Regions from separate parts of the Anaerocolumna chitinilytica genome, predicted to be linked through region 1. Evidence: riboswitches for the same ligand, from Rfam matches in the RefSeq annotation. Region 1 holds a riboswitch; the other holds the start of a gene.
What was found. Region 1 has a riboswitch for cyclic di-GMP ahead of bsdcttw_RS22130 (transglutaminase-like domain-containing protein). Riboswitches for the same ligand answer to the same signal wherever they lie in the genome.
Positions count from the first base shown of each region.

Region 2: it holds a riboswitch for cyclic di-GMP, as region 1 does, so the genes downstream of both, bsdcttw_RS01455 (methyl-accepting chemotaxis protein) here and bsdcttw_RS22130 (transglutaminase-like domain-containing protein) in region 1, are expected to answer to the same signal.

Region 1 covers NZ_AP023368.1:5,059,260-5,064,613, forward strand. The annotation lists gene rplC (50S ribosomal protein L3) at 1-579, opposite strand, end outside; gene rpsJ (30S ribosomal protein S10) at 761-1,078, opposite strand; gene bsdcttw_RS22130 (transglutaminase-like domain-containing protein) at 1,575-2,381, opposite strand; cyclic di-GMP riboswitch class I at 2,395-2,481, opposite strand; gene bsdcttw_RS22135 (SpaA isopeptide-forming pilin-related protein) at 2,783-5,354, opposite strand, start outside.
Region 2 covers NZ_AP023368.1:321,579-326,932, reverse strand. The annotation lists gene ahpC (alkyl hydroperoxide reductase subunit C) at 1-252, opposite strand, end outside; gene bsdcttw_RS01460 (hypothetical protein) at 635-1,021, opposite strand; gene bsdcttw_RS01455 (methyl-accepting chemotaxis protein) at 1,091-2,341, opposite strand; cyclic di-GMP riboswitch class I at 2,427-2,509, opposite strand; gene bsdcttw_RS01450 (SDR family NAD(P)-dependent oxidoreductase) at 2,672-3,409, opposite strand; gene bsdcttw_RS01445 (thiamine pyrophosphate-binding protein) at 3,441-5,069, opposite strand; gene bsdcttw_RS01440 (GAF domain-containing protein) at 5,103-5,354, opposite strand, start outside.

The DNA.
Region 1 (5,354 bases):
AACGGCACCTTTTACTAAAATAATGTTCTTTTCTGCATCAACTCTTACAACTTCCAGATTCTGAACTGTTACTTTTACATGTCCCATATGTCCAGGCATGTGTTTTCCCTTGAATACACGTCCGGGTGTTGTAGCAGCACCATTGGAACCTGCATGTCTGTGGAATTTGGAACCATGAGCCATAGGTCCTCTGGACTGTCCGTATCTCTTGATTGCACCTTGGAATCCCTTACCCTTTGATTTAGCAGTAGCATCAACTCTTTCACCTTCTGTAAAGATGTCAGCTTTGATTTCTTGTCCTACTGTGTAATCAGCAGCATTATCAAACTTGAACTCTTTAAGATATTTTTTGTTTGCAACACCTGCTTTTGCAAAGTGTCCTTTTCTTGGTTTGTTAACCAATACTTCACGGATATCTCCGAAACCTACCTGAACGGCAGCGTATCCGTCGTTTTCAACTGTTTTAACCTGTGTTACAACGCAAGGTCCTGCCTGTAATACAGTTACCGGAATCAAGCTTCCGTTCTCGTTGAAAATCTGAGTCATTCCGACTTTTGTCGTTAAAATTGCTCTTTTCATTACTTGCACCTCCTGTTTAATCTACAGCGGATTGCGCCATGTGCTTTGCAGTACTCCGTTACACTTCGCACTTCAACACTACGCGTAATCATCCTAGATGGTCTACCTTGGTGCAGGTTCCTTGTGAACCTTACCCTATATATAAACCCTAAAGGATTTTGTCTTTGCTTGTTTTCGATGATTACTTTGTCTTCATCTTGATGTCGATGTACACACCGGCAGGCATTTCTAATCTGGATAATGAATCTACCGTTTTTTGTGTAGGTGTGATGATATCGATTAATCTCTTGTGAGTTCTCTGCTCGAACTGCTCTCTGGAATCCTTGTATTTGTGTACCGCTCTAAGAATTGTAACTACTTCCTTCTTAGTAGGTAGGGGTACAGGTCCGCTCACCTTTGATCCTGTCTTTTTTACAGTCTCGATGATTTTTGCAGCTGACTGATCGATTAACTGATGGTCATACGCTTTCAATGTAATCCTCATTACTTGACTTGCCATAAAAAAAGTCGCCTCCTTTTCGCACTTAATAGCAGTACGACAAGCGGTGACTGTACACTGGGCCGTGTGTGTCCCGTCTTTAAAGCCTAATTAAGACTCTCCGTTTTCCACATAAGAAAACATAGGGTTACCCACACTTATCTGCTCGAAATAATCTTTTGCAGAATCTTTATTTGTACAGTGACTTGTCGCCAGTTTCATAACTTGACATTCGCTCCACGGAAAACCTACATTATATGTAGCAACCTCTCGCTTCTACGCTATCAATGTCACAGCAGTACTAATTATACTATAGTAAAATCAATAATGCAAGCAGTTTTTTATCTTTTTTTTATTTTTAATTACATCATTTTTTTACAATAAATTTTTATCATTATGTGTAATAAATATATTTTATAGCAAAAAAATATCAGCATAGGGATTATATCCTCGTATACTGATATTTCTTCTTTCTATAATAAAATATAAAAAAAGGAAGGCAGATTATTCATTTTGTTTAATATTGCTTTTCTATACTATAGTGTGATACTTTCTTCGCCATTTTATCCATATTAACCGTTTTCAAAGCCGCATCGATTGTAGTGTCAATCGTAATCCATTTTTTTGTATCTTTCATATAAACCTGATTCCATGCATGATATTCAGTCACATCCGTTGATGTTCCCATCAGTACTTTCGTCGGTATTCCAACACTTCTGAGCATTGCTGCAAAAAGTACCGCGTAATCGTAGCAGATTCCTTCTTTCGCTGTATATACATCGTCAATAGCCGGTACATAACCGTTTTGCACTGTCTCTGCCTTTTCGTAGTCATACTTTATATTCTTTACAATATAGGAATAAATTGCAGCAACTTTTTCAGTATCCGTAACAGCGTTTTGTGTCAAAGCTTTCGCTTTCTTTATGGATGCCATATCTGAATTCCAATTAACGATTTCATTGCTTTGTAAAAATACTGTTTTACCGTTGTCATCGTTGTAATTTATAGTTTCTGCTGCAACCTGACGATATTTGTTTCCTTCAATATTTTCCAGAACTTCAATCTTATAGTCACCATTTCCCAACTGAAGAGGTACTCTGACTTCCCCTGACAAATCATATATATACTTAGAACTGTCTTTCGTGATTCTCACCAGTGATGTTGTTTCATTGTTATAATCAACAATAATAATGCCGTTCTTTATTTCGCTCTTGTCTATGACTGCTGCATCCGCTGCATAAGTCATTTCAGGTATATATACACTTTCGGATAGCAAAATCACTGCTACTATAAATAGCAGGCCTTTCTTTAAAAAATTATACACAAAAAACTCCCCTTTCGGTAACTGGCTGCCAATTTATAAAAATAAATAAGGCCCTATAGCTTTGCGTCATCAGCTTTCGCTGATTTTGCCTTTATCGGTGGAAAGCACCGGATTTATATGTAGACTATTTCCTAATATTTATGCCATTATTATATCATAGCCTTTACTTCTTGAATACAGTTATTTCTACAAAATTCTCGCTTTTATTTTGGTGTAATTTTGTTCAATGTTATATATTGTCTTTCAACTGCGATGTTTTTTATATATTTGTCTGAATAATAGACATTCAGATAATATTAAAAAACTGCAAGTCCAGTTATTAATGGATTTTATCCACCCTAATAATGAACTTGCAGTCTCTGTTACTTATTTAAATAATAATCTTCCTTAACTATCCGGCACTAACTTCTGGTTTTTTTCTTTCTGCTGAATATCATTATAATACCACCGGTTATACCACCTATCATAGCTGGCAGTAAACCTAACGGAACAGTTTCACCAGTCTTTGGTATCTTTACATCCTCTGCCGTGTCATTCGGCTTCGGTTTCACATTTCCGAGAGGGATTTTATCCACATCAATTTCAACCACAACTTCTTCCTTGCTTCCATCGGGATGTTTTACAATGATAGAGAATTTATCTTTACCGGTATAGCCGCTATCCGGTGTGTACGTCCATTTGCCCTTATCATCTACTTTAACCGTTCCGTTACTTGGTTTTTCTCCCACCTCGGTTTTACTTCCATCTGGAACAGGCACCGTACCGCCTTTTGGTGTATCCTCTTTCGTGGCCTCAGTGATTGGCTCTGGTGTAGGCGTAGGCTTATTCGTTGGTTCCGGTCCCTTAGACGGAGTCGGTGTTGGCTCTGCAGTTGGTGTTGGTGTAGGACTGGGCGTTACACTGGGTTCCGGTGATGGATTCGGTGACGGAATGTATAGAGCATTCCCTATTTCAACAGTAAATATTTTTTGAGAGTTATCAGTAATAACTGTTTTCGGCAAACTCATTATTAGGTACCCTGTAGGTGCCTTTGTTTCAGTTATCACATAACTGCCGAAAGTTAATCCTGATAAAACTGCAGTACCATCAGCTCCCGTCTTAAGTGTTTTGGTCGTTCCATCAGGAGCCTTTACTGTGAATTCTGCTCCTTCCAGTAATTTAGTTGTATTTCCTGCATCTACCTTTTTAATTACTAAGGTTCTTAAAAGGTCATTTTCTACTGTAATCGGAATCTGGATGGGTGATCCCACTTTAATTTCTATTCCAATCTGACTGTCAGAAAGTGTGATATATCCTTCCGGTGCTTTTGTTTCAATCAGTTTATACTTACCTAACAATAGATTTGGGATAACAGCAACTCCGGATTCATCTGTCATAATCTTATCTGCTACCTTTATTCCATCCTTCCATAACTGAAATTCCGCATCCTTTAATACAACAGAGGTATCATCCTTATCGACCTTAATAATCTTTATTGAACGGTATACTTCATTTCCAATAGAAGGTAATATCGTATCATAATCCGTATCATAAGTGATCTCTACAGGCGTCACAGGATTATCCGGTAGTTTATAGCCAGCAGGTGCTTTTGTCTCCTCCAGTTTATAACTGCCTACTTTAAGCCCTGATATAATAATTTCTCCATTGCTGTCTGTAGTATATGTTCCTATTAGAATATGATTGGAATCATATAATTTAAACTCAGCACCGGGCAGGGTCTTGCTGGTATCCTCCGAGTCTACCTTTATAATCTTAATGGTCTTTAAAGATGCATTCTTGATAATTTGTGTAACGATATTGTCACCGGTTCCATCAGAGGACAGGTCAGTTGCTCTATTGATATTTATCACCGTTTCTGTAATCTGAGGCAGTTGATAATTTTCCGGTGCAGAGATCTCTTTTAAGGTATAAGTTCCGTTATCTAAATCCGGTATTTTTATCTCTCCGTGGCTGTCACTGGTATAGGTATCACCAATTTGTATATTAGAAGCATCAAACAATTTAAAGACTGCTCCCTCCAGTTTCTTTCCGGAATCTTCCTTATCTTCTTTTATGACCTTTAATGTTCTTTTACTTTCATTGGTCATCGGAACTACAAGAGGACTATTTGTACCGGTTTTAATCTCCAGCAGATCACTCTCTCCCTCTGTGGGAAGCTGATACTTATTCGGTGCTTCAATTTCTAATACCTTGTACTTACCGAACTCCAGTCCGCTAAAGAGTAACTGGCCATTTGCATCTGTAGCCTTTTCTTCAACAGTTGTAACGGTGCCGTCATCAGCAATCTTTAGAAGCCTGTATTTAGCGCCTTCCAGTTTTTTACTTGGGTCATATTTATCTGTCTTTACTATCTGTATTGCTTTCTTTGCTTCATTTTCTACTACTTGAGTAATATTCTTATTGCTTGAATTTAATGTTATGGGATAAACGGTATCATTAAGGTAATATCCATTAGGTGCTGACAGTTCCTTCAGATAATATGTTCTAAAGGAAAGCCCGGAATAGGTAAGTACTCCGTTAGCCGTAGACTGGCCGGAACCGCTTATTACCATTTTCGTATCATTGAGCATATAATACAGCTCGAAGACCGCCGGTGACGTATTAATAAGGTTACCGGTATCTTTATCTACCTTATTAATGGTTATCTTTCCTTTATTAGTGGTTCCGCCTCCCGTGCCAAAAGCAGTCTGTGTAACCGTAAACCCTGCGCCGTTATTCGCATTGCTGGATTTGTTAACACCGGTACCGGTGAATTTGGCATTATTCTTTATAGTGCCCTCTTTTGCAGTTACAACTGTTTTATACTCAATTTCATATCGGCTGGTAATGTTATTCTTAAAACTTACTGTAAGATTCCATTCCCCAGGATTCACACCGGCCTCGCTCTTTAATTCAAAGGTTGTGTCGGAAGGGCTGATTTCTATCCTGTCATTGGTATTGACATTTGTTATCTGGTAGACCTTCAGGCTTCCG
Region 2 (5,354 bases), 880 kb from region 1:
ATCATGCCATGCTTTATGGGTATAGTGAGTATCCGTAGATACTGAATACACTTCTGCTCCCAGCTTCTGAAAGGTCTCATAGTTGTTCTGTAGATCCTCCAACTCTGTAGGGCATACAAAGGTAAAGTCCGCAGGATAAAAGCAGATAATACTCCACTTTCCCTTAAAATCAGCTTCTGTTACCTCTAGAAATTTTCCGTTACGAAATGCCTGTGCTTTAAATGGTTTTACTTCTTTTCCTACTAATGACATAGATGTTACCTCCTAATAATTTTATTTGTATTATAAGTTTTCATATTATTTAATTGATACCAGTAATCATTACTGTTATTATAATATAAAATTCTATCCTTATTGTCAAGAGGTATTTCTATTTTTTCCAACATTATGCAACTGAAAAAATGGGACTGCTGCTTTCGTATTTGAAATCGTAAAGCGACAGCTTGAACAAGATTTAAGATCATTGGGATTTACCACACCACTCACTAAAAAAGCAGAGAAGTCATTATCCAACCAGGTGAGAACGTGTCTCTGTCAGATAATAACTTCTCTGCTCTTTGCATAACTAAATATGATAAACTTCACGAATGCGAAAAGGGTGCCGCAAAATTTAGTGCGACAGCCCTTAATTATCTTAGTAACCTTTTGATTTTAACCAGGTCATTGCTTCATCTTCATTTAAAAAGGCCTGCTGAGGGAACTTGGATGATATAGCTCTGTTAATCTGCATTTTAACAATTGCGCTGTCTACGATAATAGCTCCGTACTGCAGATTATTATCTGCCAGCCATTCGGTGTGCTTAGCCATAACATCACCCAAATCTGACATTTTATATTTCCTTAAGTCGCTGACGATTACCCATGGTTGTTTGTTGATTGCAGGACCAATCTTATTCTCAAACTGGCTGTGATACTCTGCATAGTCTTCTTTAGTCCAGAGACCTACAGGTGTCTCATAAACTATTTTTTTGTCTGCATCATAGTTTATGGAGTACAGACCCTTTGGATGTGTTATTAACATAACAATTTTTCCTCCTAAAGTAAAATTTATTTTGAAATGGAGTAGACCTCCAAGACAAGCGGGTTCTGATTACTTTGCGTCGAATTCTTCAAGTTTTTGTTTCAATACCTGTGCTATGCTATACATCTCATTCGAGCATTCAGCAACCAATTGTATAAGGTTGTTCTGCTCTTCCACGGAGGAAGATGCTTCCTCTGTTCCTGCTGCTGTCTCTTCTGATATGCTTGCAATGGTAGCAATCATATCTTCCGCTTCTCTGGCATCTTCCGTCAGAGACTGGGTAGCTCCGGCTACCGCCTTTACTTTTACGCCAATGGAGAACACTTTTTCCGAAATATCTGTGATTGAATTCACTGTATGTTCAAAAGCTTTTTCCTGCTCTTGAGAAAGAGTATTCGCTTTTTTGATCTGCATAACAGTATTTTCAATGCCCTGTTGGACATCGTTGATAATCTCTGTAATCTGCTTACCGGATTCAGCTGATTGCTCCGCCAGCTTACGGATCTCCTCAGAAACAACCGCAAATCCTCTTCCGTGTTCACCTGCTCTTGCCGCTTCAATTGCCGCATTTAATGCAAGCAGATTGGTCTGCTGGGCTACTCCCTTTATAACCTCTAAGATCTTACCGATTTCTTTGGATTTATCCATTAAATCTGTAATGGCAACACCCATATTCTCAGTAATGACTTTGTTCTCAGCCATCTTTCCTTCCTGAAAACGGATAGATTCTTTTACATCTGTTATAGCCTCAATAGCCTCATCGGATACCTTGTCCGAAATTGCCATGTCATCACCGATACAGATTATCATCTCGGTAATATTATTTATTCTGGTGCTTCCCTTTTCCGTGGATTCTGCCTGCTGGGTTGCCCCTTCTGCCAATTGGGATATGGAAAGAGTTACTCTGTTTGAAATATCACTCATCTCACCGGAGGAGCGTTTCAATTCATCAGAAGAAAAGGTAATGATATCTACGGATTCCTTCACATGCTGAATAAATTCATGAATGTTCTTCTCTGTATTTGTTTTTGGCTTATCTTCGCTGTAATCAGAATTAGCTTCTGTTACTGCAGCCTTCTGCAACATGTTTCTTAGTATAAGTGTCAGGCAAAGAGCAGCAAGTCCCAGTAACACAACGACTAATACCAGCATAAAGCCAAGAAATCCACCCTTTGAAACATGTCCTTCACCACTGCTTTTTAATAAGGACTGCACTCTTAAAAACGCTCCTGCTGTTAAAAGAAGAAAGCTGCCAAACATTACAGCAAGAGTAGAAACTAAAATCCTCCTTAATGTACCCTTTTCATTATAACTCTCCACACTCAAGACCTCCTAATGTAATAATCTCTGTCTTTTATTGCATAAAAATAGCCAAATGCAGTCTCCCACAGATGGCTACATTAACTACAGCAACCCGACAATCATAGCATGCGCCTTAGACTCGCGGCTTTGCGTCCTTATCTTTTAATAAGTTTGCTTTTTAAAGTTAGCTTTAATACGTAATAAAAAGGTGTCATGGTTTGAGTTTTTTTCTGTTATTATAACCCACCATGTCGATTTATATAATATGATTATACCTAAAACTTGCTCTAAAGTCAAATTTTATATAACTAAAATTTACATAAGTGTGAAATATTTCTAGCAGATGCTCTATAAAGCCAATCCACCGTCTATTACGATAGTCTGTCCTACAATATACCTTGAAATATCCTGGCACAGGAAATATGCTAATTCAGCTACTTCTTCCGCATCGCAGAAACGCTTTGCAGGTATTTGCTGTTTATAGGCCTCTGCTGCATCTCCCAGGCTGTCCAGCATATCGGTGATAATAATTCCGGGTGCAATGGCATTGACATTAATATTATTTCCGATTAACTCTGTACCCAGAACCTTTGTAAATGCAGAAATACCTGCCTTGGTTGCAGTATAACCATAGGAAGCAGGCAGCATCTTAACTGCAGCGAGGGAGCTGATGTTAACAATTTTTCCATGGTTCTGTTTAATCATATAAGGAGCTACCAACTGGCATAAATTAAACATACCCGTTAAATTGGTATTCACCACATCATTCCAATCCTTCTGGCTCATATCAGTAATCGTGTTATAGCGAACAATTCCTGCATTGTTAACGAGAATATCTATTTTGCCGAATTTTTCAATGGTGAAAGCTACCATTGCTTCCAATTCATCTCTTTTAGCGATATCGCACTGATAAATATAGGCTTTTCTTCCAAGGCTTTCAATTTCCTTTTGTACCTTAAGAGCTGATTCTTCGCTGCTTACATAATTTACAATAACATCGGCACCTTCTTTTGCCAGTTTAAGTGCTATTGCCTTTCCGATTCCTCTGGATGCGCCTGTTACTAATGCTGTTTTACCTGTTAACATATGATTCCTCCTTATACTATTGGTATTTTAATTAATCATGCTTTTGTAATGCCTTAAGCCTGTCTCCGTTTGGAGCCCCTTCACTGCCGTCCGTTATAATTTCAATAACAGCAGGACCGTCCAGATTCTTTAAGAACTCCGGTAACTCTTTTATCTGGCTGTTTTCTCTTAATTCCATTGCTTTTATCCCACAGGCTCCAAGCATATTGGCTATGCTTATTCTCTCCTGCTTAAAACCTTTCACTACCCTTTCAAAAAGGAACTGATGACCATGCTCAACAAACCCTAGCATGGCATTATTGATAATAAAGTAGACAATGGGTAATCCGTATTCGTTGGCAGTAAGAACTTCCATACCATTCATAAAGAAATCCCCGTCACCTGCAAATACTGCAACACATCTCTTAGGATATGCCACCTGTACTCCTACGGCACCGCCGATTGCTGAACCCATGGCAGCATAATTTAAGTTGGTCTCAAAATCTCCGCCTTCCGGTATCGAAAGATATTTGAAGGCAAAGTTCATGAACTCTCCCATATCTGCCATATAGTAGGTGTTTTTTGGCATATACGACGGAAGCTCCTCCATAAATTCACGAAGGCTAACTCCGGTATTTGTTTTTTCAAGCTTCCCATTGACAGCAGGTCTTGTAAAACCGGTGTTTTTACCGGGAGCAGTATGATTGATGATATAAGGTATGGCAAGCCTTAAATCCGTGCAGATTTTAACATCTGTTTCATATACCTTGCCTAGTTCTTTCTCATCCCAGTCAATATGTATAATTTTTTTATTTTCTACCAGGGCTTTGCTGAAATTATTGGTAGCATTTTCGCCTAAGGCGCTGCCAAGTACCAGGAGACAATCAACCGCTTTATCATTGACATACCCTGATGCCGCATCGGTGCTGGCAAAGCCATAATTGCCAAGATTCAAAGGAAATTCAGAAGATACTACTCCCTTGCCCTCCGGTGTGGTAATTACCGGCCATTGCAGGTGTCTGCTCAACTCCATTACTAACTCGGATTTTCCCCTTGTACCCTTGCCGGCTAAAATCAGCCCTTTACCGGCCCCTTCCATCATATTGCAAGCTCTCATTAAACCTTCCTTGCTCGCAGCATCTAATTCAAAAGTTCTGCCTGACAGCTTTGGTATGTCTGCTGTCAAAGGGCATAACTGAATATCTATCGGTACAGAAAGATGCACCGGCCCCATGGGTACTGTGTTTGCCAGTTCAACCGCCAGCGCCAGTTCCTTCAATACATCTTCCTCTTTCATAACCGTCTTACTGTATTTTGTAACCGGCCTTAGAATTTCTTCTGTATTTAATTCTTGTATAGCGCCTTTTCCTATCTGCCATCTGTGAACATAGCCGGTTATAAATAACACCGGTGATTTTGCGCGATAGGCATCTGCCACACCATTCATCATATTATTCGCGCCTACTCCGCCGGCTCCTATGCAAACTGCCATCTTACCGGTAACACTTGCATATCTGGCTGCCATATAGGCTGCTCCGCCTTCATTTTTGGCTACAATAGGCTTAATATCAATATCATTTAAAGCATCAAAGAGCGGACTGATTGTTCCGGCCGGTATGCCAAATACATAATCAACTCCTGCTTCTTTTAGAAATCTCCATATTCCGTCAGCAATTCTCATTTGTAACTCCCCTTAGTAAACTCTATCGATGTATTAATAAGTGCCTTGTAAATAATTATCAGCGAGGTTGCAGCAAGTATCCATTTCTTCCCTGGTAAATTGGTGCTGTTTTCCTATAGCGGCTACACAGATAATCGCCTTTACCTCATCATCTCTGACCACAGGAATAATCATAATACTGTCCAGGCCAAAGAGGAAAAAGGCATCCGCGGATCTGCTGTCGTTATGGGTATCATATATCTCAACCGGCTGCTTCTTTTCAGTTATCTCCCTTAATATATATGT